Regions from separate parts of the Actinomadura scrupuli genome, predicted to be linked through region 1. Evidence: riboswitches for the same ligand, from Rfam matches in the RefSeq annotation. Region 1 holds a riboswitch; the other holds the start of a gene.

What was found. Region 1 has a riboswitch for S-adenosylmethionine ahead of ACRYCC_RS06925 (aminotransferase class V-fold PLP-dependent enzyme). Riboswitches for the same ligand answer to the same signal wherever they lie in the genome.
Region 2: it holds a riboswitch for S-adenosylmethionine, as region 1 does, so the genes downstream of both, thrC (threonine synthase) here and ACRYCC_RS06925 (aminotransferase class V-fold PLP-dependent enzyme) in region 1, are expected to answer to the same signal.

The regions. Positions count from the first base shown of each region.
Region 1 is NZ_JBPCCU010000001.1:1,507,186-1,521,675, forward strand. Features, by position in the region: gene ACRYCC_RS06860 (substrate-binding and VWA domain-containing protein) at 1-215, opposite strand, end outside; gene ACRYCC_RS06865 (endonuclease/exonuclease/phosphatase family protein) at 558-1,535, shown strand; gene ACRYCC_RS06870 (TrmH family RNA methyltransferase) at 1,593-2,465, shown strand; gene ACRYCC_RS06875 (class I SAM-dependent methyltransferase) at 2,495-3,229, opposite strand; gene ACRYCC_RS06880 (hypothetical protein) at 3,551-4,000, shown strand; gene ACRYCC_RS06885 (isoamylase early set domain-containing protein) at 4,160-4,438, shown strand; gene ACRYCC_RS06890 (hypothetical protein) at 4,435-4,737, shown strand; gene ACRYCC_RS06895 (hypothetical protein) at 4,835-5,245, opposite strand; gene ACRYCC_RS06900 (hypothetical protein) at 5,546-5,863, shown strand; gene ACRYCC_RS06905 (hypothetical protein) at 6,166-6,891, opposite strand; gene ACRYCC_RS06910 (hypothetical protein) at 6,911-7,129, shown strand; gene ACRYCC_RS06915 (UCP033725 family protein) at 7,283-7,657, opposite strand; gene ACRYCC_RS06920 (SseB family protein) at 7,728-10,175, opposite strand; gene ACRYCC_RS06925 (aminotransferase class V-fold PLP-dependent enzyme) at 10,295-11,587, opposite strand; SAM riboswitch class IV at 11,629-11,743, opposite strand; gene ACRYCC_RS06930 (DUF8711 family protein) at 11,822-12,256, shown strand; gene ACRYCC_RS06935 (transglycosylase domain-containing protein) at 12,253-14,490, opposite strand, start outside.
Region 2 is NZ_JBPCCU010000002.1:330,534-345,023, reverse strand. Features, by position in the region: gene ACRYCC_RS09280 (nucleotidyltransferase domain-containing protein) at 108-731, opposite strand; gene ACRYCC_RS09275 (MoaD/ThiS family protein) at 862-1,137, opposite strand; gene thrC (threonine synthase) at 1,134-2,381, opposite strand; SAM riboswitch class I at 2,399-2,562, opposite strand; gene ACRYCC_RS09265 (cation diffusion facilitator family transporter) at 2,683-3,630, opposite strand; gene ACRYCC_RS09260 (alpha,alpha-trehalose-phosphate synthase (UDP-forming)) at 3,771-5,210, shown strand; gene ACRYCC_RS09255 (sulfotransferase family protein) at 5,163-6,182, opposite strand; gene ACRYCC_RS09250 (RNA polymerase sigma factor) at 6,320-6,871, opposite strand; gene ACRYCC_RS09245 (serine/threonine-protein kinase) at 6,920-9,316, shown strand; gene ACRYCC_RS09240 (PadR family transcriptional regulator) at 9,483-10,037, shown strand; gene ACRYCC_RS09235 (serine/threonine protein kinase) at 10,114-11,931, opposite strand; gene otsB (trehalose-phosphatase) at 12,094-12,903, opposite strand; gene ACRYCC_RS09225 (DUF3263 domain-containing protein) at 12,922-13,248, opposite strand; gene cax (calcium/proton exchanger) at 13,488-14,490, shown strand, end outside.

The sequences.
Region 1 (14,490 bases):
GGCGGGTCGGGCTCGCGAGGGGTGAACCATTCGGGCACGTCGTTGGCGCCCGAGGCCGATCCGCCCCCCTCACGACGTGGGCTGAACCAGTCGCCCCCCTCGGGACCGGCCGCGGCGCCCTGGGCTGGCGAACCGTATCCCGGTTGCACGGGATCGGGGTAGCCACCGCTGGCCTCGCGGCCGAGTGGAAACTCGTTGCCCTGACTTCCGTTCACGGCCTGCCCTCTTTCAGATGAAACCGACCGATGGTCCACGGCACTGTAGCCGTACCGACGAGGTGTTACAAAGAGGCGAAAACGGACGAACTTGCTGGTCACGCTAGTTACCACGGAATTAACCATGATGATCTGAGGTGGAATCGCTCTCCGTGCATGATCCAGCACACGCCGCGTCGGTGGTCGTGCTCTTCTCGGAACGTTCCCACATGATTGCGATTTTGTGTGCATTCCGGATAAGTCATCCGATAGTAAGAAAATCTCCAATGCCGACTTGCCGGGCGGCAACTCGGCGGACTTCTGCGCCGTCGTAGATGATGAATCGACGACTTCAGGAGTGATATGACCGAGCCGAAGCCCGGGCGGATCATGGGGCGCTGGCGCCCGGTCCTGACATGGACGCTGGTGGGCTCGTGGGGCGCGTGGGCGGCGGTCCGGCTGACCGGAGCCGATCGCCTGCCGGGCCTGGGGGTGCCGGTCACTCCGCTGCTCTCCCTCACTCCCTACGTGGCCGCCGCCGCGCCGGTGCCGGTCATCTGCGCCGCGGTGCTCCGCCGGCGGCGGGCCACCGCGGTGGCCGCGGTGGTCGCCGCCGGGCTGGTGGCGGCCGTGCTGCCGAGGGTCGTCGCCGCCGACCAACCCAGGGTCGCCGGCCCGGCGCTCCGGGTGCTCAGCGGCAACCTGATGTTCAGCCGGGTCGACCCCGAATATCTGTACGGCCTGATCGAGCGCACCCGCGCCGACGTGGTCAGCCTCCAGGAGTTCAACCAGGACGCGGCCGACGGCCTGGCGAAGGCGGGACTCGGCCGGCTGCTGCCGTACCACAACCTCGACCCGCGCTGGGAGGCCGGCGGCTCTGGCATCTACTCGCGCTTCCCGCTGAAGCCGCTGCCGTCGCAGCCCGGCACTGCGATGGCGATGCCCAACGCCGAAATCGACCTGCCCGGCGGGCGCCGGCTCCAGGTGACCGCGGTGCATCCGCTGCCGCCGATCTCGGGCCCGGCGTTCGAGAGGTGGCGCCACGACCTTCGCGGGCTGCCCGCCGCCGACCCGCACGGCCCGGTGCGCGTCCTGGCCGGCGACTACAACGCCAGCCTCGACCACGCGATGCTGCGATCGGTCCTCAGCCGAGGTTACGTCGACGTGGCCGACCAGGTGGGCAAGGGCCTGGTCCCGACGTGGGGGGTGGACATCTACGGCCCGCCGCTCTCCCTCGACCACATCCTGGTCGACCGGAGATGCGCGGTACGGCGGGTGTCGATCCACGACCTGCCCGGCAGCGACCACCGCGCGATCCTCACCGAGCTCCGCCTGCCGTAGCGCGAGGTCACCCCCCCCGGGCGGGCACGTACGGCGAGGCACGGCAGACTGGGCGGTGTGGCCCACCTCGTTCCCGTCGCCGACCCTCGCGATCCGCGCCTGCGCGACTACGTCCGGCTGACCGACGTGCAGCTGCGCAAGACCCTGGAGGTCGACGAGGGGCTGTTCATCGCCGAGGGGGAGAAGGTCGTGCGCCGCGCGGTCGAGACCGGTCACCGCGTCCGCTCGCTGCTCATGGCCGCGAAGTGGGTCGAGCCGCTGTCGGACCTGCTCGACCGGGTCGACGCGCCCGTCTACGTCGTGGACGACGCCACCGCCCAGACGGTGACCGGCTACGCCGTGCACCGCGGCGCGCTCGCCTCGATGGCGCGGCTGCCGCTGCCCTCGGTGCCCGAGATGCTGGCCGGTGCCGGCCGCCCGGCGGCGGAGCCCGGTGAGACCGCGTCCGGACGAGCCGCCGCACCGCTCCGGCGGATCCTGGTGCTGGAGGATCTGGCCGACCACGGCAACGTCGGCGCGATATTCCGGTGCGCGGCCGCCCTGGGCATCGAGGCGATCGTCCTGTCGCCGCGCTGCGCCGACCCGCTCTACCGCAGATCGGTCAAGGTCTCGATGGGCGCGGTCTTCGCGATCCCGTACGCCCGCATGACCAACTGGCATGACGGACTGGCGGACCTGCGTGAGTCGGGCTTCCAGCTACTCGCCCTCACTCCGGACCAGTCGGCGGTGCCGATGGACAAGGTGGCGATGGGGGAGCGGGTCGCGCTCATGCTGGGCTCGGAGGGCGACGGTCTCTCGTCCCGCTGGTTGCACGAGGCGGACGAGCCGGTGTGCATCCCGATGAGCGCGGGCGCGATGGCACTCGGCGTCGACTCCCTCAACGTGGTCGCCGCCGCCGCCATCGCGTGCCACGGTCTGATGACGCACTGACACCGCCGGTCATCGCGCAGCGCCGCGTCTCAGCGGCGGATCGTCCGGTAGACCCTGGTGACGTACGGCAGCTCGAACGAATCGGGGAGGTCCGCGGTGAGCCGCCGGACTCCGGCCTCGATGTCCCTGCGGAGTTCCGGCCCCGCGACGAGGTAGTAGGACCGGGACTTCAGCAACGCCAGCAGTGAGCCGGGAGTGTGCGGCTGACCATGCCGGAAGTCGCGGTGCTCGGCCGGCCCGAAGGCCTCCCCGAACTGGTCCCGGGCCAGCCCCCGGGCGTGCGCCGACCCGTCGCGGTCGGCTCCCGCCAGCTCCGACAGCCGGGCCACCCAGGCCACCGACTCGTCACGGAGGTTCCAGACGGGGGCGAAGACCCCGCCGGGCCGGAGCACCCGCGCGATCTCCGCGTGTGCCACCTCGGGGTCGAACCAGTGGTAGGCCTGGCCCGCCACCACCGCGTCCGCCGATCCGTCCGGCATCGGGATCCGCTCGGCGGACCCCTCGACGGCGGTGGCGCCGGGCAGCCGCACGGCCAGCCGTGCCCGCATGCCCGGGTCGGGCTCGACCGCGGTCACCTCGTGCCCGAGCCCGGCCACGACCTGCGTCAGCAGGCCGGTGCCCGCCCCGAGGTCGATGACCCGCACCGGCGTGTCACCGAGTGCCCAGGCGACAGCCTCGGGCGGATACGAGGGACGGACCTGGTCATAGGAGTCGGCGGCCGCGCCGAACGACAGCCGTTGCGCCTGAAATGAGTGCTCGTCCATCCGTCCACGATCTCACCGTCGCGGGAACCGGCCGGGAAAGGGCCCGGCGGCATGTCGGTCCGGCGGTCCGCCGGGCGACGAGTGAGTGAAGGCAGGTCACGGCCACCGCGAGGCGGGGCCACCGCCGAACGCACCAAGGACGAGGCCACCCTCCATCCGAGAAGGGCCTCACGATGACAGTCTTCTCGTTTCGGTGTGCTCCACCGTCGACCGGGACGAAGATGTCCATCACACGTGCCGGCCCGGCACGGTGAACCGGGCGCCGCGGGGATGCGTACGTCCTGGCGAGCTTCAGGTATTTCGAACGAGGGAGAGCCTCCGATGGGACGACCACACCGCTTCACCGGCGGCCGCGTCCGACTCTGCGCGGCGGCCGTCGCCGTGCTGTCCGCCGTCGCCTGCTCCGGGCAGAAGTCCCCCTCGGACGGTCCCTCCGGACCCACCGGAAAACAGTTCAGCCTGGAGCAGATCGCGGCCCAGACCGACTGCCGCATGCAGTTGCAGAACAACGTCGCCGAATTCCGCCAGGGTGCCTGCAAGACCGACAAGGGCCGCTACGTGGTGCTGACGTTCGCCACCCAGCAGGCCGGCGACGAGTGGCTGGCGGAGGCGAAGAACTGGGGCGGCACCTACCTCGTCGGCCCCCGGTGGGTCGTCGTGGGCACTCCCCAGCAGCTGCAGGGTTTCCGCGCCAAGCTCGGCGGCACCATCCAGGCCGGCGACGACCACAGCGGTACCGGCAAGCCGCACGCCCACACCCCCGGCTCCTGAGCGGCGCCCCCACGGGAGATCTTTCGCGTGCTCACGGTAAGGAAACGAACGCGCTGCGTGTCGTGTGTTTCTGCGGGGTATGTACGGTCTCAGTCGTCGCGTGCACAGAGGTGCTGATCGCGGCAGAGTGACCGAAATGGTCGGGGACGGGGGGCGTCGATGATCGAACGTGAAGAGTCAAAACGCGGCGGCACGGTCAAAGTCACTTTCACCTTGCCGGCACATGAGCCGGACGGGCCCGTTTCGGTGGTGGGTGATTTCAATGACTGGGATCCCTACGCGCACCCGCTGGTGCCGGAGGGCGATCTGCGCCGTGCCACCGTCGGGCTCCGCAGGGGCGGCCTGTACGTCTTCCGGTATCTGGGCGACGCCGGACAGTGGTTCGACGACGAGTCCGCCGACCTGCTCGATCATCGCGGCGGGGTGATCCGCACGTGACCTCGCGGGCCGCGCCGAAGGTGCAGCCCGAGCACGTACCGGCCCGCCACGCGAACGCCACGCCGCCCGACGCGCCGCGGATCGTCTCCCGGCTCGCCGGCGAGTTTCCCGCCGTCGACCGGCAGATTGTCGACCGTCAGGTGCGTGACACCTGGAACTGCGCCCTGCATCTGGGTGCGGACGTGACACCGGACCTCGTCGAGGAGCTCGCCCGGGAACACCTCATCGCGCTGGACGGATCGCTCGACCTCATGCGGCCCGTACGCGGCCGCGGACGACCACCTCAGGGCCGGCGCTAGCCGGCCTCCCGGCCGGGAGGCCGTGCCAGGACCATGAGCGGCGCCGGGGGCGCCGTGCTCGGGCGTGACCGGGAGCCGTGCCGGGCTCCCGGGGAGATCAGATCTCGAGCAGGTCGAAGATCACGCCTCCGTGGTTGACCACCCGGTACCCGAGCTCGGGCAGGCGCTGTTCGGTATAGGCGGTGAGTTCGGCCATGCCCAGGCTCGGGGAGGGATGATCCTGGGCGACCGGGGCACCGGTCAGGGGCTCGCCGGTGTCCTCGTCGGTGACGATCCGGTAGATGAAGATCGTGTATCCGTCGTTCTCGCGTGATGCCTCGAGCACCGCCCGGTGGGTGGGCGTGGTGCTCATCGAGGTCACCTGTTCGGCGACCCAGGTGGGGGTGATGGCGGCGATCCGGCGGCCACCGCTGGTGATGTGAGTGATCCCTCCGTGGTGCACCGCGTGATTCACGTAGTCCACGAAGTGATCTCTGACGTCCTCGACGTCTACGTCTATTTGATCCATGGCTCATCCCTCGATGCTAAGGATCATCGGCACAGGACTGACCGTATCTCTTCGGGCGCTGCCCCGGAGGGATTGAGCGATGGTTTGCTGTCCCATAAGGGCAGACGTCCACTTTTTAGTGGATTAGACGGTATGAACGCCGCCCGGATCACAAGTGCACGTGCACTCGCACGTGCATCGATGCTTGCACCTGCACGGGATCGGGAGCAAGATAGGTCTTACCGCCGCATCCGCTCCCCGATCCGATCTGCCTCGAAACCGCCCCGCCTCTCACAGTCCCATCTGCCCGGAGGCAGCCGCATGTCACACCTGACAGACAACGACCGACAGGCCCTCGAGCTCGCCAGAGATCTCCGCGCGCACATGCAGCAGTGGCTCGCCCGGCATGGCGCGAACGGCTCCTTCTCCATCTCGCCCTTCGTCGATCCCACCGGCAAGCCCAGTGTGATCATCACCATGGACTCCCCGCTCGCCCTCGCCATGGTGCGCAGCCTGGACCAGCAGCAGCCCGCGGCGCCGCAGCCGCCGCCGCGCCAGCAGGGCCAGCAGGGCCAGCACGGCCAGCCTCTCCCGCCGCCCCGGCACCTGGGAGTGCTGCCGACCCAGGCGACCGCGTGAGTCACGGCGCACTCGACGAGGGTGCGCCGCCCCCGGCGGTGCACACCGACCGGGCCACCTGAGGGCTGCCCCGCCGGGCCGGTGAGAGGCACGGCGCGCTTCGCGACGGAAGGCGACACGGAGGCAGGGCCCCGGAACATGCGATGGGTGCCACGCGGACGACGTGGACCGCGGCGGACGGCGACCATCGGGGTGGTGGAACGTCGAGCCGCCATGACGAACAGCCGGTCTTCGACCGGGCCCGGACGGAGAGATGCCGCCCGGCCGCCCGGCGTCGCCACCGGCCCGGCGCTCGCCGCCGGCTAACCCTCGAAGAGACCGCGCCTGCCGCGGCGGTGGCCGCCCTTGGCGCGGGGCCGCACGGAGCGGGCGCCGACCAGCCGCACCTGGGTCAGCAGCACCGAGAAGATCACCAGCAACGCCGCCAGCCAGGCCGCCTGCGTGCCGGCCACCCGCTGGAACGTGAGCTCCTGGGCATCCGGTGAACCGTCGCGCATCGCCGTGGTGCTGCCCGACAGGCCCGTGGCCGCCGGGCTCGACGGTGACCCCGCCGCGACCTGGGGCAGCGCGACCTCCGGCACACCGGCCGGCTGGATGGACCCCGCCGGACTCGGCGGGGTGTAGCCCCCCGCGCCGCCGGCCCCGGTGGGCGTGGCGGGCAGGGCGGGCGTCGCCGGCGGCGTCGTCGCCGGTGTCGCCTTGGGCGCCGCGGCGACGTTGATCGTGCGGGTGGTGGACCTGGGCGCGGCCTTGTCGGCAGCCGCGGCCGCCACCTTGGCGGTCAGGACGAGCTTGCCGGGCTTCATGGCCTTCGGCACGGTCACCGTCACCGTCACCGTCTTGTTGGTGGTCGTGAGATCGCCGAGGGCGTACGAGCCGGTGGGAGTGGTGGCCGCCTTGGGCTTGGCGGACAGCACCAGAGTCGCCTTGTGCGCGACGGCCTTGTTCGCGTGGACCACGACGTACAGCGTGACCTTGTCGCCGGGATGCGCGGCCGCCGCGACGGGGGTGGTCGAGACCTCCAGCACCGGGACCGGGGGAGGCGGCTTGGTCGGCGTCGGTGTCGGTGTCGGCGTAGGGGTCTTCGTCGCCGGAGAGGTCGGGGTCTTCGTCACCGTGGGCGTGCTCGGCGTCGCCGAGGCGGTCGGTGTCGTGACCGGTGTGGCCGTCCCCGGACTCGGTGACGGCGTGTCCTGCGCCGTCGCCGACGGCGCCATGGCGACCGCCACGACCGCCGCCGCGCCCAGTCCTACCCAGATCGGATGATGTCCCGATCGAGAGAGCACAGCCTCCGCACCTCCGTCGTCTCGTCGCGTCCCGCGCGCCAGGACCGGTCTACCCCTGGAAGCGCCTAGGCATTCAGACGAACACGACCGGCCGAGCAAATCAACCGAGGTGCTGCGAAACGTCTAGGTGTACCTAGATCAATTCTTCGTGAAGATCTTGTACTTCCGCACGAGGTGCCCAGGTCTGCCACACACCGTGGTCGACCCTGTCCAGGCCGAGCCGCTGGGCGACCGGCCCGCGCCCGCCGATGTACTCCACCCGCAGCCAGGTCTCGTGCTCACCGACGATGATGAACGGCTCGCCCTTCCAGCTGCACACGGTCCGTACGTAGCGCAGGGAGTCGAGCTCGGCGGTGGGCACGATCCGGCGGTGCCGCCCCGCACGGACCTCCTCGAAGCCCTCCGCGGGCTCGGTGGCGTAGAGCCGGGTCTCGCCGTCCGCGCCGGGACCGGCCTCGTACTCCACACCGCGCCACCGCGCGATGAAGCCATCACGGATCATGCCCATGGACTCGCTCCGCTCACGTGTTCATGGCGCTCGCTTCGCTCGCGCGGTCCGCGGGCGCTTTGCCGCCCGCTCACGGGTCGCCCGCCGTTTCGGGTTGGAGCCAGGTCAGCTGGTCCGGGTCGTACATCGCGACGAACCGTTCGGAACGATCCCGGCCGAGGTGGTACATCTCCGCGCCGTAGGGCAGCCGGGTGCTGTCGACCTTGTACTCGCGGATGCTGCCGCCGCTGCCGGGTGCGAATCCGGTGCCCTGGAACGGCGCCGGCTCCACCACCCAGCCCGACTCGCCCCAGCCGAGCAGCTCCTCCTCGGTCTGGCCGCCGAACGGGATGCGGTAGAGGTCCTCGCAGTACGCCGGCCAGCGCATGATGTAGACGCCCTCGTCGTCCAGGGAGAACGGCGAACCCTCGTAGAGCAGGCCGAGCGCCTGGTAGAGCTGTGCCGGGGTCTGCAGGTCGCTGACGTCCGCGGAGGGGTGGACGAACCCGCCGACCCGGTCGTACCCCTGCTCGAGGTACCAGGCGACGTGCGCCGCGGGCAGCACCTTCTGCATGATGGCGGGGCCGGTGCGGGGCGTGCCGCCGGAGCGGGGCGCCGGCACGGCCACCTCGGTGCCGGCGGGCGCCTGCTGGGGCTGCTGCGCCGCCGGCTGGGGCTGCGCCTGCTCGGCCGGGACCGCCTGCTGGGCGGGCGGCCTCATCAGGCCGACTCGGGTGGACCACTCGCTGAGCGCGTGCACCTGGTCGCCGCGCAGCGAGGCGCCGATCCGGGTGCCCGGGTTGAGGAGCATCGTCCACTCGGCCCGCGGCCAGTGCCGGATGAGCTCCCGGAAGTCGGTGTAGACGAACCGCGACGAGGCCGCCGAGCCGACGAGCGCCTCGCGGAGCCGTACGAGCGAGGTGAAGACCTGCACGGCGGAGTCGCTCCGCATGGCCGCGTCCCAGCGGAACTCCGGCTCGGTGGGGGTGACCTCCAGCGGCGCGTCGGCGGCGATCGGCACCAGCACGTTGGCGGCGAACAGCACCCGCAGGAAGGCGTCGGTGTCATCGGCCTCGGCGGCCTCGAAGAGCTCCTGGTCGATCCGGTTGCCGGGCTCGAACTCCGGCGCCGGGGCCTGCGCGGGCGGGCCGGCCAGGTCACGGACCTGGTCGCCCGGCACGGCGGCGTCGATCGGCGTGCCCGGGTTGAGCACGAGCGTCCAGCCGGGATCCGCCCAGGCCGACACCAGGTCGAGGACCTCCGGCATGACGAAGCGGGACTGCCCGATGGCGTCGTGCATCCACTTGAGCGAGGTGAACACCATGATGGACGGCCGCTCGTGCACCGGCACCGCCAGCCAGGGGAAGTCGGGGTCGTCGGGCTTGGTGCCCCACGGGGTCTCCGCCTCGGCGGGCACCAGCACCTGCCCGCTGAGCAGGATCTTGAAGAAGGCCTCGAGGTCGCGACGGGTCATCGCGTCGAACAGCCGCTCCTCCATGTCGTTCTGCGGCTCGAAGTGCTGGGCCATCCGCTGCGCGCCCTGCTGGTCCGACCACTCGGCCAGGCTGGGCAGCTGCTCGCCGGGGAGGGAGGCGCCCACCGGGGTGCCGGGGTTGACCGCCAGGGACCAGGCGCGGTCCGGCCAGTGCCGGATGACCACGGTGAACGGGAACCGCAGGAACTCCACGGGCCCGATCGCCTCGTGCAGCCGCTCCTGCGAGGTGAACAGCGTGATCGTCGTCCGGCCGCCGGCCTCGGTGGGGTGCCACGGGAAACCCGGACGGCCCGGATGGGGGCTCGTCTCGGCGCTGGTGTCGAAGTCGGCCGGGATCGGGACCAGCACCTCGGCGCCGAGCAGGATCTTCACGTACGCGTCGTTGTCACCCCGTGCGCCGGCGTGCAGCAGCTCGTGCTCGATCTCGCCCACCGGCTGGAAGGCCGGGGCGGGCGGGACGGCGGGCTCGGCGTTCGCCGCGGGCACGGGGGTGGCCGCGGGCACCGGCGGGACGGGGCCCTCGCCGGTGGACTGCAGCACGTCCGGCTCGAACTCCTGGGCGTGCGGCCGGGTCTCCCACGGCGGCGGCTCGGCGGCCGGGCGGGGGATCGGGATGCGTCCCGGCCCGATGCCCGCCTGCGGTGGCCGGGCGTCCCCGTCCGCGAGCTGCCGGACGAACCACGACGGCAGATGCCCCTGGATCGGCAGCCCCGCGTCGACCGCCAGCCACCAGCGGTTGTCCGGCCAGGCCCCGGCGATGTCACCGAACTTCAGCTTCATGAAGTGCTGGAACCGCGGTCCGAGGCAGGCCCGCATCGCCTCGGGGGAGGTGTAGGCGAGCACGTGGGTGCGCCCGTCCGCCTCGCTGGTCGGCCAGGCCGGCTGGGCCTGGTTGGCGAGGACCTCGTCGACCTGCTCCGGTGAGACGGGGACGAGCAACTCGGCCTGCGCCAGCAACCGGAAGTACGCCTCCTGGTCGCCGGACTGCAGCACACCCTGCATCCGGTGCTCGACCTCGGACACGGGCTCCCAAGCCTCGGTCACGTTCGCCACCCCCTGACCATGCTAGCGGGCGCCCGGACAGTGAACGCTGGGTTTGTGACGCTGTCCCCGAGGCCGCATCGGACCTGCCCACGCTACATGGGCGAACACCCACAAAGACCCTATCGGTCAGCCAATCGGCCGAGGGCGGTCACCAATCGGTCGACCTGTTCGATGGTCGTGCCGACCCCGATGCTCGCTCGTACCGCGGTGCCCGCACCCTCCGAACAGCCGGCCGTGCCGCTCCCGACCAGACGCCGGACGAACGGATGGGCGCAGAACTTCCCATCCCGGACCCCGATGCCGTGCTCCTCGGACAGCGTAAGGGCCAGCTCACGCGCGTTCCAGCCGTCCAGCACGAAAGACACGATGCCGATGCGGGGATGCCCGGCGTCCCACAGGCCGAGCTCCCGCAGACCGGGGATCGTCGCGAGCCCGCGCCGCAGCCGGGTCAGCAACCGGTCCTCCTCGGAGATCAGGGTGTCCCACCCCGCTCCGTTGAGCGCCGTGCAGGCCGCGGCCAGCGCGATGGCGCCCAGCACGTTGGGGGTGCCCGCCTCGTGCCGCTGCTGCGGGTCGGTGGCCCAGACGGTCTCCCGGTCCACGTGCGAGGTCGCCCCGCCGCCCTTGAGGTACGGCTCCGCGGCGCGCAGCCAGTCGGGCCGCCCGACCAGCACCCCGGCCCCGAACGGCGCGTACAGCTTGTGCCCAGAGAAGGCGACGTAGTCCAGGTCGAGCGCGGTCATGTCGATCGGCCGGTGCGGGACCAGCTGGGCGGCGTCGACCGCGATCCGGGCCCCGTGCCGGCGGGCCACCTGAGCGAGCCGCCCGATCGGCCACAGCTCGCCGGTGACGTTGGAGGCGGCGGTGACCACCAGCAGCCGCGGGCCCTGCGGGGCGTCCCCGAGCGCCCGCTCGGCCGCGGCGACCGCCTCGGCCGGAGTGGCGGGCGCCGGCAGCCGCACCGGCCTGCGCCACGGCAGCAGGCTCGCGTGGTGCTCGGTCTCGAACACCACGACCGTCGTGCCCTGCGGCAGGGTGCGGGCGAGGAGGTTCATCGAGTCGGTGGTGTTGCGGGTGAAGACCACCGCGTCGCGCCGCCAGGCGCCGACGAAGGAGCGTACGGTCTCGCGGGCGCGTTCGTAGGCGTCGGTGGTGACCTGCGAGGCATAGCCGGCCCCGCGGTGGACACTGCTGTAGTACGGCAGCGCCTCGGTGACCGCGTCCGCCACCGCCGTCAGGCAGGGGGCGCTGGCGGCGTAGTCGAGGTTGGCGTACGGAACCGTACCGCCGCCCGCGACGGGGGCGAGCGCGCCGGCTCCGGCGACCCGCAGCCCGCCCCACGGCTCGGGGACCGCCGGGGCGCGTCCGGGCGGACACGGAGCGGGGACAGGGCTGATCGCGACGGCGGGCATGGCAGGCCTCCACGGGTACGGGACCCGCGAAGAGCGCCCGGGGTCCGCGCTTGCCGGGACACGGTCGTGCCCGGCCTGGTCCTCACCCGGGGCACCCCGCCGCGGAGGGAGGGTTGCCGGCCAGCGAGCCGGGGCTTGACGCTGGCGCTCATGACCTGCCCAGAGGATAACCCGGGCGAGCGGGTGACCGTCAAACCGAACTGCGCTGATCTTCGCCGCGTCACAGTGATACAGATGTCCACCATGTACAGCTTCTGGGGTGGGACGACGGGAGATCGGATGCGCGACGGGCTGCGGCGGCGAAGGGGCATCGCCGTGCTGGTGGCGGTGGCGGGGATGACGACGCCGGCGGTGTCCGCCTGCGGAAGCGGCGGCAACACGTCGGCGATCTGCCGCGACGCGGAGAAGGCGTTCGGCGACTTCTCCGCCAGGCTGAAGACCATCTCCCCGACGGAGGCCGCCCAGTGGCAGCGGGCCTCGGCCGACCTGGCGACCAGGCTGGACGGACTCGCGAAGAGCAGTGACGACGCCCGCCTCAAGCGGACGCTCACCGACATGGCCGGGTCCTGGCGCTCCTTCGGCGGCACCGTCACCACCAAGGGCGAGACCACGCAGCTGTCGGCGATGCTCGCCGCGCAGCCGCAACGGCTCGCCGCGGCCTGCGGCTAGGGGACCTCCTGGGTCCGGGCCGTGGCCCGCGTCTGCTCCCGGCCGGCCGGGAGCACGTTCCTGACCGCCTGCGGTGACTTGGTCGGCTTCGGGTTCGTCGGCCCGGGCTCGGGCTCGTCGGGCCCCGGCTCCGGCGTGATCGTGGGGAGCTCCGGCGAGTGGGTGGGGGGAGTCTCGGGGGTCTCGCTCGGAGCCGTGGTCTCCGGACGCGGCCGGGTGGTCGTCGGGGCCGGCACCGGCGGTGAACCGCCGCCGTCGCCGTCGAAGAACGTCGGATCGCCGAACTCCTTGATCGGCAGGTTCTGGGTGGCCACCGTCATGTAGTCGTGCCAGATCTGGGCCGGGAGCGAGCCGCCGTAGGAGCTGAAGCCCGGGACCGTCACGGGCTTGTTCGGGTTGCTGTTGAACACGGCCACCGAGGTCGCCAGCTGCGGCACGAAACCGTTGAACCACAGGGCCCGCGCCCGGTCGGTGGTGCCGGTCTTGCCGGCGACCGGCCGGCCGTCGTCCAGTTGCGCCCGGGTCCCGGTGCCGGACTCGACCACCCGGGTCATGGCGTAGGTGGCGTCCCTGGCGACGTCCTTGCCGAAGGTCCGGTTGCTCTCGTCCTTGACCTTGTGCTCCTTGCCGCCGGCGTCGGTCACCGACGCGATGACGTGCGTCCGGTGGTGGACGCCCTCCGCCGCGAAGGTGGCGAACGCGCCGGCCTGCTGCGCGGGGCTGAGCGAGACGGTCCCGAGCGGGAAGGAGGGCACGGTGTTGGCGCTGTTGGCCGTGAGCTGTTTCCGCGGGATGCCCATGTTCTCGGCCATCGCGGTGATCCTGTCGAGGCCCACCTTCTGTCCGAGGTTGACGTAGGCGGTGTTGATGGACCGCTGCGTCGCCTCGATGAGGTTGACCTGGCCGTAGCTGGTGTTGCTGTCGTTGTGGATCTGGGCGCCGCCGAAGGTCTGCGGGGAGCTGCCGTCGACGGTGTAGTCGAGGCCGAGACCCTGGTCGAGCGCCGCCGCCAGGACGTACGGTTTGAACCCCGACCCCGCCTGCACGTACGACCCGAAGGACGTGCTGAGCTGCGTCTCCAGGTAGTCCTCGCCGCCGTAGAACGCCTTGACGGCTCCGCTGGAGGGGTCGACCGTCACCAGCCCGACCATGATCTTCTTGCTGGTCCCGGCGGGCAGGTCGGCCTTGACCGTGGCCGCCGCCGCGGCCATGAGGCCCTTGTCGAAGGTGGTACGGATCTTCAGGCCGCCGCGGTTGATCTCGTCCTCGGAGTAGCCGCGCTCCTCGAGCTCCTTGATGGCGATGTTCTTCATGTAGCCGATCTGGCCGCGCAGGCTGTTGGTCAGCTTCTGCTTGGCCAGCGTGGGGAACTTCAGCCCGGCCGCCTCGGTGGCGGACAGGGAGCCCATCTGGACCATGCCCCCGAGCACGTAGCGCCAGCGGGCCTCGGCGGCCGGCCGGTCGGCCGGGGCCGCCTCGCCGAACGAGCTCGGCTGCTGGATGGCGGCGGCCAGATAGGCGCCCTGCGCGGCGGTGAGCTTCTCCACCGGCACGCCGAAGTACGCGCGGGCCGCCGCCTCGATGCCGTACGCGTCCCGGCCGAAGTAGATGGTGTTGAGGTACTGCTCGAGGATCCAGTCCTTGGACTTCTCGTTCCCCACCTTCATCGAGATCATGATCTCTTTGAGCTTGCGGAAGACGGTCCGCTCCTGGCTGAGCCCGCTGTAGTAGTTGCGGACCATCTGCTGGGTGATGGTGGAGCCGCCCTGCACCTGGCCGCCGGACACCGTCGACCACATGGCGCGGGCGGTGCCCTGGACCGACACGCCCGGGTCCTGGTAGAAGCTGCGGTTCTCCGCGGCGAGCACCGCCTCCCGGACCGGCTTGGGCACCTTGTCGAGATCGACGATCGTGCGGTTGGGGCCCTGGCGCGCGATCTGCGTCTTGCCGTCGGAGTAGTAGAAGACCGAGCCCGCGGCGATGGACGCGCTCTTGGCCGACGGGATGGGGGTCAGCAGATAGGCGATGGCGAACAGGAGCGCGCAGAGGCCGAACGTGATGAGCACCCCGAACGCAGCACGGCGGGCATACCGGGCTTTGCGGCTGCGCTTGGCGCGTTCCGGTTCGCCGGTGGCCGGTGAGGCGCCCGGGTCGGCGGGCTCGTCGCGGTCCGCGACGGCGGCGGCCGGGGCGAGCGCGGCGGCGGGCTCGTCCGGCACCTTCTCCGGCTCGTC
Region 2 (14,490 bases), on a different contig from region 1:
CTGTGCCCGGAGCCGCTCTTCCACCGCGGTCACCGGTGATCGATCACGGGCGTACCTGCGACGATCGGGGTAGACCATACCCACCTGGACCAGCCAGACAACACCCCTCATTGCGCGCGATCAAACGGCCGGTAATGGTCACCGAATGGTGCCGTCACGATGGGGGCGACCGCTTCCTCCAGCCGTCGCGGAAGGTGCTGTCCATAACGTTTCTCCAGGTGCAGCCTGGCCTTGCGGTAGCGTTCGACCGCTTCCCCGAGCGTCACCGGAACCACCGCGACCCCCATCGGGGCGAGCAGATGCTCGTACATCTTGTGCAGTTCCACTCGCACCAGGTCGTGCTTCCCGCGCCTCCGCTTGCCCGCCAGCCAGAGCATCCAGTCCCAGAAGTGCGCGTCGACGCCCCGCAGGGTGTCCGGCCCCACCCGCCACGGGGGATACCAGCTGCGCGGCACGTCCGCGAAGATCAGATCGATCTTGACGGGGCCGTCGAGTAGGAGCAGATAGCACTCGTGATCGCGCAGCCGGTCCCACTGCGCGGCAAGTGGATCGAACTGCGCCATCAGATTCGCCAGATCTCGGGCGATCCACCCGAAATCATCCGCGATGACTTGATAGTCCCAGTCCGACAGTTCGGTCTCGTCACCTCGCGCACGGGATCCGGTCAGGTGCACATCGCGCACCGCCGGATGGCCCCGCACGGCCTCCACCACGTCCTCCGCGATTCCCATGCGACAGGCAATACCCTTTATTGCACCAAAACCCCCTTATTGGTCTCACTAGGCGCATTGGATGGGCCAAAGTACACAGAAACGCCCCGAACCCGGCAAGGTTCGGGGCGTTTCCGCTCGTTGCGGCCGGTCAGCCGCCGGCGACCGCGGGAATGATCGAGATCTGTACGCCTTCGGGGGTCGCGGTGTCCAGTCCGTCGGCGAAGCGCACATCCTCATCGCCCACGTAGACGTTCACGAACCGCCGGATCTTGCCATTGTCGTCGAGAATGCGGCCCGCGATCCCGGGGTGATCGGCGTCGAGGGCGGCGACGACCTCACGCAGCGTGGCGCCCTCGGCCTTGACCTCGGACTCACCCCCGGTGAAGGTCCGCAGGATGGTGGGGATCCGCACTGAGACACTCACGCCAGGCCTGCCTTTCGGAACGCTTCGTACGAAGCAGCGATGTTGGCGGACGGCCGGGCCACCGGGGCCACCGCGTCCAGGGTCTTCAGCCCGTCACCGGAGTTGATGATGACGGTCTCCGCCTCGGGGTCGAGCAGGCCGCTCCGGACCAGCTTGCGCAGCGTCGCGACGGTCACGCCGCCCGCGGTCTCCCCGAAGATGCCCTCGGTCCGCGCGAGCAACTGGATGCCCTCGACGACCTCGGCGTCGGTGACGTCCTCGACCGCGCCACCGGTCCGGCGTACGGCGTCCAGCACGTACGGCCCGTCGGCCGGGTTGCCGATCGCGAGCGACTTGGCGATCGTGTCGGGTTTGACCGGCCGTACGACGTCGTGACCGCCCTTGAAGGCGGCGGCGACCGGGTTGCAGCCCTCGGCCTGGGCTCCGAAGATCTTGTACGGCTTGTCCTCGACCAGGCCGAGCTTGATGAACTCCTGGAACGCTTTGTCGATCTTGGTGAGCTGGGAGCCGGACGCCACCGGGATGACGATCTGGTCGGGCAACCGCCAGCCGAGCTGCTCGGCGATCTCGTAACCGAGGGTCTTGGAGCCCTCCGCGTAGTAGGGCCGCACGTTGACGTTGACGAAGGCCCAGTCGTCCCGCTCACCGGCGATCTCGCTGGCCAGCCGGTTGACGTCGTCGTAGTTGCCGTCCACGGTCACGAACAGGCCGCCGTAGACCGCCGTGGTGATGATCTTCTGGGTCTCGAGGTTGGAGGGCACGAAGACCGCGGACCGGATGCCGGCCCGGGCCGCCGCCGCCGCGACGGCGTTGGCCAGGTTGCCGGTCGAAGGACAGGCCAGGACCTTGAAACCGAGCTCGCGCGCGGCGGCCAGCGCCACCGCGACCACGCGGTCCTTGAACGAGTGGGTCGGGTTTCCGCTGTCGTCCTTCACCCACAGGGTGCGGATCCCCAGCTCGGAGGCGAGCTGGTCGGCCCGGACCAGCCGGGTCCAGCCGGGCTCCATGTTGGGCGTCTCCGCCACGTTGCCCGGCACGGGCAGCAGGCCCTTGTAGCGCCAGATGTTGCCGGGGCCGGCTTCGATGTCCGCACGGGTGATGCCGCCGAAGTCGTACGAGATCTCCAGCGGGCCGAAACACTGCTCACAGGCGTAGCGCGGGCCGAGATCGTACGACTCGCCGCACTCGCGGCAGGTGAGAGCCGTCGCCGGACCGAGGGATGTAGTGGCAGGCGTGATTGCCATGTTCGCGAGGCCTTCTCTCCTCATCTGCCCTGTGCCACCTTGGTCACAGGTCGGATTTGGCACCTGTCTCGGTCGGTCTCGCCGGGCCCCGGCCGCTGCCGGAGGCGCGCTCAACAAACGCAGAACCGAGATGGTTGCCGGGGCTTCGCAGGGCCGATCCCTCCACCCCTCTGGATGAGCAATATGAAGTTGTGTGAGGGCTGCCCCTCGGGTGCGCGATATCAAGATGTATTGAACCGCGTGAGTGACTTTACATCATCTGACCGCTCGCCTGATGGACCGGTCCCAGCCCTTGAGACGGTCAACCGGCCGGCTGTGGGGTGTCCGACGGGGTCTCCTGCTGGGTGGGGTCGAGGAAGACGTGGCGGATGATGGGGAGCCGCTCGCACAGCCTGGAGTCGATCTCACCGGCGATGTCCTCGGCCTGGTCGGCGCTGATGTCGTCGGAGAAGTTGACCTTCGCCGCCACCAGGATCTGGTCGGGGCCCAGGTGCATGGTGAGCAGTTCCTCGATACGGTCGACGCCTTCCGCGGACAGGATCTCCTGGCGGATCTCCGCCTGGGCGTCGGGGTCGACCGCCCGGCCGATCAGCAGGGCCTTGCTGTCCCGGCCCAGCACATAGGCGACCACGATGAGCAGCACGCCGATCAGGATCGAGGCCACCCCGTCCCACACCGACGACCCGGTGATCTCTTTGAGCGTGAGGCCCGCGGCGGCCAGCGCCAGACCGATCATCGCCGCGGTGTCCTCGAAGAGCGCCGCCTTGAAGGTGATGTCCGGGCTGCGCCGGACATGGTCGATCAGTTGCCGTCCGTTCTCGCGGGTCTCCCGGCGGGCCTGGCCGAAGGCCCGCAGCCAGGCGCTCCCGTCCAGGAGGAAGGAGACGGCGAGCACGGCGTACGCCAGCCGGATGTCGCCGTGGCCGCTGCCGCCGACGATCGCCAGGATGCCCTCGAACACCGAGAACCCGGCTCCGGCCACGAAGATCCCGAAGGCCGCCAGCAACGACCAGAAGAACCGCTCGTTGCCGTAGCCGAACGGATGGCGCCGGTCGGCGGGCTTCTCACTGCGCCGCAGCGATGTGAACAGGAATCCCTGGTTGAGGGTGTCGGCCACCGAGTGCGCGGCCTCGGCGAGCATCGCGCTCGACCCGGCGATCAGCCCTGCGACCAACTTGATGATCGCGATGAGCAGATTCGCGATACCCGCGATCACGACCGTCTTGGTTGTCTCTTCCGCTCTGCTCATGCGGAGCCGGTTACCCCGGCTGGGCCGACTGAACCGGTGATCTATGAACAAGGCCGCTCAGCCAGGTTTGAAATCGCCGGCACGACTTACTGCCCACCCGTACAAGAGTGGCCGTGAGCGGTCATGTCACACTTCCGGGCATGAGTGACACGCAGGTTCTTGTCGCGTCCAACCGCGGTCCGGTGTCTTTCTCACTGTCCGACGACGGTGCGCTGACGATGCGCCGCGGCGGCGGCGGGCTGGTGTCCGGACTGGCGTCGGTGGCCGGTGAAACCGACGTCGTATGGGTGTGCGCGGCGCTCTCGGAGGCGGACCGGACGGCCGTACGGCAGGCGCCCGACGGCCGGCTGGACCTGGCCGGCCACGACACCGGCGGGGCCTCTGTCCGGATGCTGGACATCCCGTCGGCGACCTTCCAGCGCGCCTACAACGCGGTCGCCAACTCGACCCTGTGGTTCGTCCACCACCTGCTCTACGACACGCCCAACGCGCCGCTCTTCGATGCCCGCTCGCGCCGCGACTGGCAGTCGTACGAGGCCTACAACGCGGCCTTCGCGGACACGCTCGGCCGGGACGCGGCGCCGGAGGCCAAGGTGGCGATCCAGGACTACCACCTGTCGCTGGCCCCGCGGATGCTCCGGGAGCGGCGGCCGGACCTGAAGATCACGCACTTCTCGCACACGCCGTGGGCGCCACCGGAGTACTACCGGCTGCTGCCCGACGACATGGGGGTGCAGGTGCTCGAGGGCATCCTCGGCGCCGACCACGCGGGCTTCCTCGCCGAGCGCTGGGCACAGGCGTTCCTGGACTGCTGCGAGGCCTTCCTGCCCGCCAAGGTCGACCGGCTCGCGGGCACGGTGACCTACCAGGGCAGGGTGACCCGGGTCGCGGTGCACGGCCTGGGCGTCGACGGCGCGGAACTGCGGGCCAGGGCCGCGGAGCCGGACGTGGCCGACCGTGCCCGGGCGCTGCGCGAGCAGGTCGGCGACCGGCAGCTCATCGTGCGGATCGACCGGACCGAGCTGTCCAAGAACATCGTGCGCGGTCTGGCCGCCTACTGGGAGCTGCTGGTCAAGCATCCGGAATGGCACGGGCGTGTGGTGCACCTCGCGTTCGCCTACCCGTCCCGCCACGACCTCCCGGAGTACCGCGAGTACACCGCCGCGGTCCGCCGCATCGCCGCCGAGATCAACGACGAGTTCTCCACGCCGGGCTGGCAGCCGCTGCTCCTGCAGGTCAACGACGACTATCCCCGCTCGCTGGCCGCCTACGGAATGGCCGACGTCCTGCTGGTCAACCCCATCCGGGACGGTATGAACCTGGTCGCGAAGGAGGGGCCGGTGCTGTCGGAGCGCGGGTGCGCCCTGGTCCTGTCCCGCGAGGCGGGTGCCGCCGCGGAACTGGACGAGGACGCGCTGATGGTCAACCCGTTCGACGTGTCGCAGACCGCCGAGACGCTGCACCAGGCACTGCTGATGCCGCCGGACGAGCGGGCGGCCCGCTGCGAGCGGCTCGCGCGGACCGCCACCGCGCTACCGCCGCAGCAGTGGTTCGCGGACCAGCTCGCCGCGCTGGACTAGCGCGACCGGGTTGGGCTCGTGCAGCCGGTCCCACCGGTCGCGCAGCGCCCGTTTGGCCGCCACCAGGCGGCGGTCGGCCGCGACGCGGGCGTACGTGGCCAGATGCGCGGCCGGCGGGCGCGCGGCACCGGTCAGCTGATAGCCGTGTTCGCGGAGCCGCCCGCCCATCACGGACTCGGTGAGCGAGATCTCCCAGGGCTCCAGCCGGGCGCTCCACGAGCCGACCCGGCCGGAGTTGACGACGGTCCTGGTGTTGTGGTGCCACCGCTTCTGGGCCGGTACGACGGTGCCGGCGAGCCGGTGGGGCTGGGTCATCCGGGGGTCGTAGTCCTCTTCCAGGAACGCGCACAGCCCGCGCAGCTCGCCCTCGGGGTCGTCCACCAGGTGCTCGTACTGAAGCTGGTAGTAGGAGTCCGGGCCGAGCCGCGCCTCCGCCCGGCGCCCCAGGTCGATCGCCTGTGACCAGGTCGCGGCGGCGTGGAAGACGTCGCGTTTGTACCAGGACACCTCCTTGAGCGAGGCGACGCAGTCCCTGCCGTCCCGGATCAGGTGCACCACCTGGGCGTCCGGGAACAGCCGCAGCAGGCCGGACAGATGCTGGATGTAGGTGGGGCGCTTGTCCCCCCAGCGCTGCTTGCCGAACCGGCGGGCGTACGCCTGGAAGACGGTGCCGAGCGCCGAGCCGAGCGACGGGGGCCCCGCCATGATCTCCTCGGTGATCGACTCCGGATCGAGGCCGAGGTCGAGGAACTTCGTCTGCGGGCGGCCGACGATCCACCGGGCAAGCGCCCGCCGGTTGGCCGGGCGCTCCAGATCGCCGAACTCACGCCGTCGCTGGTACGCGGTCACCACGAAGCGGGTCTCCGGGGGGATCGCGATCCTCGGGTGGGAGTGCAGCATGAGCTGCAGCATCGTCGTGCCCGAACGCGGGCATCCCACCACGAAGATCGGACGGTCACTGTTTGCAGCCATGCCGACGATGGTCAGCGGTAGGGCCGTGCGGCGCCCTGGAACTACCCGCAGGCTTGCCGATCCATGACCGAGTCCTGACCGGCGCGTGCGCCGGCCGCTGCCGCAGTCCGGAAAATCCGGGGATTCCCCGGAAGGGGTCAGGAGTAGGACTCGCCGAGGGTCTGCCGGACCTGCTTGCGCGCCTCGTGGATCCGGGACTTGACCGTGCCCAGCGGCAGGCCGAGCTGATCCGCGATCTCGGAGTACTCCAGCTGCGAGACGTCCCTGAGCACGAGCGCCTGGATGAGATCCGGCTTACGCGCCTCGAGATCCTCCATCGCGTCCAGGATGTCCACCCGGGATCCGGCGATCACGCTGGTCCGGCGCGGGTCGGGGCGCTGCTGGGGCAGCTCCCCCGCCTGCTCGACCGAGCGGCGCTTGAGCGACCGGTAGGTCGACCGGGACGAGTTGGCCACGACCACGTGCAGCCAGGTGCTGAACCGGGACCGTCCCTCGAACCGGTGGATGTTGCGGGCCACCTGGAGCAGCGCGTCCTGGCAGGCCTCCTCGGCGTCCTGCCGGCAGGGCAGGAACCTCGAGGCATGCCGCAGCACGTCAGGCTCGATCTTCCGGAGCAGCCCGTTCAGGGCGGTCTGGTCTCCTTGGGATGCCTTGACCGCTAGTTCCTCGGTCTCTTCGTTGAACGCCATGCCGCCTCGCCCTCACACACACGCCCCGTTGTTGGGCATGATACGGGGGTGTCCATCCCTTCATCAGTCGGTCGTTATCGAATAGACCGTGTTCTGGGCTCCGGGGCTTTCGCCTCGGTCTGGCTAGCGCACGACGATGTCCTCGAGGCGCCGGTGGCGATCAAAGTGCTGGCCGGGAGCCTGCTCGACGACCTGGACGTGCGCAATCGCTTCCTGGAAGAGGCTCGCATCCTGCGGCGGGCCGACTCCGAGCGGCTCGTGCGCGTCCACGACATCGGTGAACTGACCGACGGCCGCCCCTACTTCGTCATGTCGTACGCCGATCGGGGCACCCTCGCCGAAAGGATGCAGGAACGGCCACTTCCGGTCAGTGAGGCCCTTGCGGTGGCCGAGGAGATCGCCTACGGCGTCGAGGTCATCAACAGGCTGGGCATCATCCACCGGGATCTGAAACCGTCCAACGTGCTGTTCCAGACCGCGTCGGACGGGACCGAACGGCTGCTCGTCGCGGACCTCGGACTGGCCAAGGCGCTCGCGCATGCGTCCGGCGCCTTCACCCTGCCGGTGGGCACCCCCGGCTACATGTCGCCCGAGCAGGCGAAGTTCGGCGGCGGGCTGGACGTCCGCGCCGACGTGTACGGTCTCGGCGCCCTGACCTTCCATCTGCTGACCGGTCGGCCGCCCGGGCCGGCCCCGGTGCGGATCACCCCGAGCCAGCTCAAGCCGGAGCTGGGCCCGGAGTTCGACCGGGTCATCCTCCGCGCGCTCGAAGCGGACCGGGAGAAGCGCTGGCCGACGGCGGAGTCCTTCGCCCAGGCACTGTCCACACTGAGACCGACGGAGGCCCCGCAGGCGGGCACCGTACCGCCGTACACTGCCGGGGGAAACGACGCCACCCGGGTGGAGGGCACGCCCATGACACCGCCCGCCGAGACACCGGACACACCACGGCCGCCGACCGGGCCCGGCTCGACCGCCCCCCAGCGCGAGCCGAGCGTCCAGTTCGCCACCCCCAACCAGCAGCCGCCGGCGGCTCCGGTCACCTCCGACGAGACGCCCCGGCAGAATCCGGTCCAGCACCCGCAGGGCCCGCCCGGGCAGGAGACCTACGTCCAGGATCCCTACGCGCAGGGCCAGTACGCCCAGGAGCGGTACGGCCAGGAACAGCGGCCGCAGGGCCCGGCACAGCCGTTCGCCGCCGCGCAGTCCGAGCCGGAGGAGGACGCCACCCAGGCGATCCAGCGCCCGGGATACGAGCAGCGGCCTCCCGGCCAGGGTGGTCCCCCCGGCCAGGGCGTGCCTCCCGGCCAGGGCGTGCCTCCCGGCCAAGGCGGCGCCCCCGGTCAGGGCGGTGGACCCGGTCAAGGCGGTGCCCCCGGCCACGGCGTGCCCCCCGGCCAGGGCGGACCGCCCGGGCCGCAACGCCCGTCCGGGCCGCCCGCGCCCGGGTCCCCCGACGATGTGCGGACGACGGAGGTACGCATACCGCCGGGCTATCAGCAGCCCCCGCGCGACGACGGCCGTACCGTGCTCGACCAGCCCGCGCCGCAGGGCGACGCTCCCGCGGGAGGCGAGGACGGCAAGACCGCGGTCTTCGCGCCCGGACCGCCGGCCGGCACCCCTCCGGACGGCATGTACTCCGCGCCCCCCGGCCCGCCCGGGCCAAACGACTCCACCCCGTATGTCGGCAGCAGGCTGCCTCCCGGGGCACCGGGCCAGGGCGGACCCCAGTTCGGCGGGGCTCAGCACGGCGGGCTCCAGCACGGCGGACCGCCCTACGGCGGGCCGCCCCACGGGCAGCCGCCCGGCGGAGGGCCTCCCGGCGGAGGCGGCTCCGGCGGCAAGCGCAACAAGCTGCTCATCCCCATCGGCATCGTGGTCGGCGTCCTGGTCATCGCCATCGTCGGCGGCCTGCTGGTCGGCAGCCTCTTCGACGGTGACGGCAAGAAGCCGGGCACCAAGACGCCGACCCCCGACCCGAACTACGTCACCGTCAGCGACACCTCCGGCCGGCTCACCGCGACCGTGCCGAAGGAGTGGCCGAAGGGCCAGGAGCAGACCTGGCTGCCCTCCACGGTGGGGCTCGCCGACGCCAAGCAGGAGCCGGTGCTGCGCGCCACCCCGAGCGTCGCCCAGTTCCGCACCGCGACCGGGACGACCCCCGGCGTCTTCGTGGGGCTGACCACCGACGTGGCCGCCGGGAAGCTGCCGCCGCCCTCGGCCACCTCCCACCCCCAGTGCACCAAGGGGCAGCCGGAGGCGTACTCCCGCGGGACGCTGAAGGGCACCATCACCCGCTACACCGGTTGCAAGACCGGCACCTCGTCGATCTCCGAGGTCGGGCTGACCGACACCGGCGGCAAGTTCGGCCTGTGGATCCGGGTCAAGCAGGTCGATTCCAACGATCGCACCAAGAAGATCCTCGACAGCTTGGTGATCAAGTAGCCGCATAACCCCTGAGTGAGAGCCCTGTCGCCACCGGCGGCAGGGCTCTCGTCGTTTCGACGGCCGTTCGGGGGTTGCTAACGACAGCTTAGCGATATATCGTTAATACATCGCAAGCAGTCACTACCGCGTAAGCAGGTGGTACAAGATCAGAAAGGATGCACAGATGCATCGTCGATTCAGAAGCCCAGAACGGGCACAGCGCCGCGGAGACTCCTTCGGCCCCCAGTGGGGTCCGGGATTCGGTCCGCGCCACCCCGGCCGAGGCCGTGGCCGCCGCACCAAGCGCGGCAACGTCCGGGCCGCCATCCTGGCCCTGCTGGCCGAACGGCCCATGCACGGCTACGAAATGATCCAGGAGCTCGAGAACCGCACGGGCGGCGTCTGGCGGCCCAGCCCCGGCTCGGTCTACCCCACCCTCCAGTTGTTGGAGGACGAGAGCCTGGTGACCAGCGAGGAGCAGTCCGGCAAGCGGCTGTTCGCGCTGACCGACGCCGGCCGGGCCGAGGCCGAGCAGCAGACGGTGACCCCCTGGGACGAGGTCTCCGAGGAGGCCGGCGAGAACGCCACCCACGCCCGTGAGGCCGTCGGCCAGCTCGTCATGGCACTGCGCCAGGTCATGATGGCCGGCACCGAGGATCAGAAGTCCCGCGCGCTGGACGTCATCTCCGACGCCCGCCGCCGCCTCTACGGCATCCTCGCCGACGACGGCGCCGAGTGAACGGTCTCTCGCCCCGGCGGACCTCCGCGCCGGGGCGGGAGCCGTGGCGGGAGCCGCCGTGCCGCCCGGAGCGGCGTCAGGGGAACGGGATCGGCCGGGCCACCCGGTCGGGCACGTACAGCGGTTGCCAGACGTACAGCCCCAGGTCGGACCGGGTGACGCCCTTGCCCACCGGCAGGGTGGTCTCGACCCGGATCAGGTAGGACGCGCCGGCCGGCATGTACTGGTCGCCGTCCTGGCTGGTCGGCGCCCCGGAGCGGCCGAGCAGACCGATGATCCGCTGCTCGTTGGCCAGCGTGCAGGTGTCGGCGGGCGCCCCGGCCTGCGGCATGCACCGGGGCCGCAGCGTCTCCGGCACGAGGGCGCGCTTGACGAACAGGTCCCCGGGACCGCTGGTGAGATCGGGCATCAGAACGGCCCGGCCGAGGGTGTTGGTCAGCACGTAGTCGGCGTAGGCGAAGGTCTGCCCGGCCGGCGCGGGAGTGCCGGTCTTCTGCAGTGGCCGGTCGGTCGTGCCGCCGTTCACCGCGGCCAGCGTCAGGGCGTTCACCTCGCCCTGGGTCGCGTTCACCTTGATGGCCGGGCCGGTCCTGGGCGGGTTCACCGGACCGGCGTCGGTCCCCGGCATCGGGCTTCCCGCGTCTCCTTCCGGCCCGTCGTAGGTCTGGGAGCCGGCCGAGTCCGACCAGAGGAACACCGCGGCGGCCAGCCCGCAGACGAGGATCACCAGGGCCGCGCCGAGCCCGGCGTTGCGCATCCTCGTGCGCCGTCCGGCCCGCCGTGACCCCAGAGCCGCCCGCCGCTCGTGACCGGCGCCCACCCGGCCGATCCGTACCTGGATGCCGCTGTCGTCCGGCTGGGGCTGCCCGGCCTCGCCCTGCGGGACGCCCGTCATGACCGGCTGCCCCCCGGTGCCGGCCGGGTCGGCGGCCAGGTGCGCCGGGGCGGCCGGATGCACCGGCGCGACCGGCTGAGTGGTGCGCGGGTGCGGAGCGACCTGCTGCGGGACCACCTGGTAGGGCGGCGCCTGCTGCGGGACCGAGTACGTCGGGGCCGCCGGCGGCAGCGGCGCCACCGGGGCGCCTTCGTCGGTGCTCAGCAGGCGCATCAGGACGTACTGCGAGGACGGCCGCTCTCGTGCGTCCTTGACCAGGCATTCGAGGACGAGGTGCCGCAGCCGCCCGTCCAGCGTGCCCAGGTCGGGCTGCTCGTGCAGCACCCGGCTGACCACCATCGGCACGGCGTCCTGGCCGAACGGCGGACGGCCGCAGGAGGCGTACACGATGGTCGCGGCCCAGGACCAGACGTCGACGGCCGCGGTGAGCTCCCGGCCGGACAGCTGCTCGGGGGCCATGTACGCGGGGGTACCGGTGACGCCGCCGGGCGTCTGGCCGTCGCTGCCGAGCGCCCGGGCGATCCCGAAGTCGATGACCCGGGCGCCGTCCGGCCCGAGCAGGACGTTGCTCGGCTTGAAATCCCGGTGCACCACGCCCGCCTGGTGGATGGACGTGAGCGCGGTCGCCGTGGTCAGGGCGAGCCGGTTGAGCACGTCCCCCGAACGCGGCCCATGGCCTCCCACCGCGCTCAGCAGGGAGGGCCCCTGGATGTACTCGCTGACGATGTACGGCGCGTCGCCCTCGACACCGGCGGCCAGGATCCGGGCCGTGCAGAACGGATCCACCTTCTGCGCGGCCGCCATCGCCTTGCCGAAGCCCTCCCGGGCGCGGGGGTCCTCGCCGAGCCGGGCGTGCAGCAGCTTCACCGCGACGACCTCGCCCGGCCCTGACTCGCCCCGGAAGACCACCCCCTGGCCGCCCTCGCCCAGCCGGCCGGTCAGCCGGAAGTCCCCCAGGCGCTGCGGATCAGTCCGTCGCAGCGGCTCGACTTCCGGCATCGTGGGCTCCTCGTCACCTCGTGTCACCAAGCTCGCATCATATTGGCGGACAAAGGCCGAGGTTTCTCGATAACCCCCGTTGTTCGTCGATATGTGTGGAAATAAGAGGGATGACCCCTCACCTGGGCGCATACGAAAGACGAACGGCTCTCATATTTCCGTTCAGGGCGCGATGGAGTCGGCAAGAGAATTGATCAACTCGACGATCCCGTCCGGACCGTCGACGATCAGATCGGCCCGCTCGGCGACCGCGGTCACCTCCGCGGAGCCGCTGCAGACCTTGACGCCCGGGACGCCCTCCGCCCGCAACGCCTCCACGGCGTCGAAGGCGGGCAGATCACCGAGATCGTCGCCCGCGTACAGCACCGCTCCCGCCCCGCGTTCGGCCACGATGGCGCGCAGCGCGACGCCCTTGTCCATGCCGGGCGGCCGGAGCTCGAGCACGAACCTGCCGGGCTCGACCACCAGCCCGTGGCGCTCGGCGAGCGCGACCAGGAGACTGCGCAGCCGCTCGAGGGCGACGCCCGGCTCGGCCGCGCGCCGGGTGTGCACGGCCAGCGCGTGGCCCTTGTCCTCGATGAAGACCCCGGGAGGCGCGCCCGCCGTCTCCAGCACCCGGGGCAGCTTGGTGCGCACCTCGGCCACCGCCGGTGACGGCTCGGGGGTGATCAGCTTTCCGGACTCCCAGCGTTCGGCGCCGTACTGCCCCAGCACGATGAGCCCGTCGATGTCCGCCAGGCCTCCGTACTCGACCGCGACGCCGGCAGGCCGGCCGGTGATGACGACGACCGAGCCGACCCGCGGCGCCAGGTGGGCCAGCGCCCGCGCCGCCCGAGGGTGGGCTCGGGCCGCCGCAGGGTCGGCCACGATCGGCGCGAGCACACCATCGAAATCGAAGGCGAGGAGCGCCTCGTCGGGACTCTTGCGGATTGCCGCGAGCCCTTCGGCGCCTTCAGGGGTGTGAGGGTTCATGCGACCATTGTCGGTCACTCAGGGTTGGATACCGAGTCGTCGCGCGGCGCGTTTCCGCTGCCGCTGGGACCGCATCCGGAGAAGGCGCTTGACGAGCATGGGGTCGTGCTCGAGCGCCTCAGGGCGTTCGATCAGCAGGTTGAGGAGCTGGTAGTACCGCGTCGCCGACATGTCGAACAGCTCGCGGATGGCTTGCTCCTTGGCTCCGGCGTACTTCCACCACTGCCTCTCGAAGGCGAGGATCTGGCGGTCACGGTCGGACAGGAGGTCGGTGGGGAAAGCGCCGGGGTCGTCTACTGGGCCTTCGTTTTCAGGGCCTTCGCCCGAGGCGTTAGCCGCTCGCATCAGGTCCCCTCTTGTGGGTTCTAGTCCCGGTCGTCCGGGTTCGGCCGGTGTCATGCTACGCGTCCCGACCGACGACTTCCGGTGTTCTCGCCGAACGCCGCGCCCGCGTCCCCGGCGGCTCGATACGCGTGGGGCGAGTCTCTTCGAGGGGGCCCATGGTGACCGTGCGGCGGCCGGGCATCCGAGGTAAGGAACGAGCAAAGCGGGACGCCACACCGCACATACGGCATGATCTCCCCATGGGTCTCACACGCTCCGACTGGCGGCTCATCGGGCTGGCCGGGATCATCACTCTCGCCGCCGGTGTCACCCACTACGCGGAGCTGGGCGGCACGATCGCGCCCTTCGCCATCTCCGCCATCGCGCTCGCGCTGCTGGCCAGTCTGGTCGGCCGCAGCGTGGAGGCGCTCGGCGACCGGCTGGGCGCCGGGGCGACCGGCGTGGTGCAGAGCGCGCTGGGCAACCTCCCCGAGCTGTTCGTCGTGCTGTTCGCCCTGAAGGCGAAGCTGTACGACGTCGCCACCGCCTCGCTGGTCGGCTCGATCCTGGCCAACCTCCTGCTCGTGCTGGGACTGGCCTTCCTCGTCGGTGGCATCAAGAACGGCCCTCAGCGGTTCCAGAAGGGTTCGGCCCGCACCATCGCCATGCTGCTGGTGCTGTCGGTCGCGGCGCTGGTGGTGCCGGCCATCACCTTCGCCCTGCACACGCCCGCCAGGGAGCACGAGCGCGCCCTGTCGATCGTGGTGTCGCTGCTGCTGCTCGGGCTCTTCGTGGCCTCGCTGCCGGCCGCCCTGAAGCGCCAGAAGGCCCCGGAGGAAGCCACCGGGGAGCCCGCCGGAGAGAAGACCGCGCCGGAGCACGCGGAGCACCATGGGCCGAGCTGGCCGCTGGCGGTCGCGATCGGCATGCTGGCCGTCACCGGCATCGGGGCCGCCTTCGTCTCCGACTGGTTCGTGGCGGGCCTCACCCCGGCGATGGACGCGATGGGCATCTCGCAGGCGTTCGCCGGCCTGGTGATCGTCGCCATCGCCGGCAACGCGGTGGAGAACGTGGTCGGCATCCAGCTGGCCGCCAGGAACCAGTCCGACTACGCCCTGCAGGTGATCCTGCAGAGCCCGCTGCAGATCGCGCTGGTGGTCACGCCCGCCCTGGTGCTGCTGTCACCGCTGGTCGGCGCGTCCTTCACCCTGGTGCTGTCGCCGCTGCTCATCGCGGTGCTGATCCTGGCCGTGCTGGTGACCG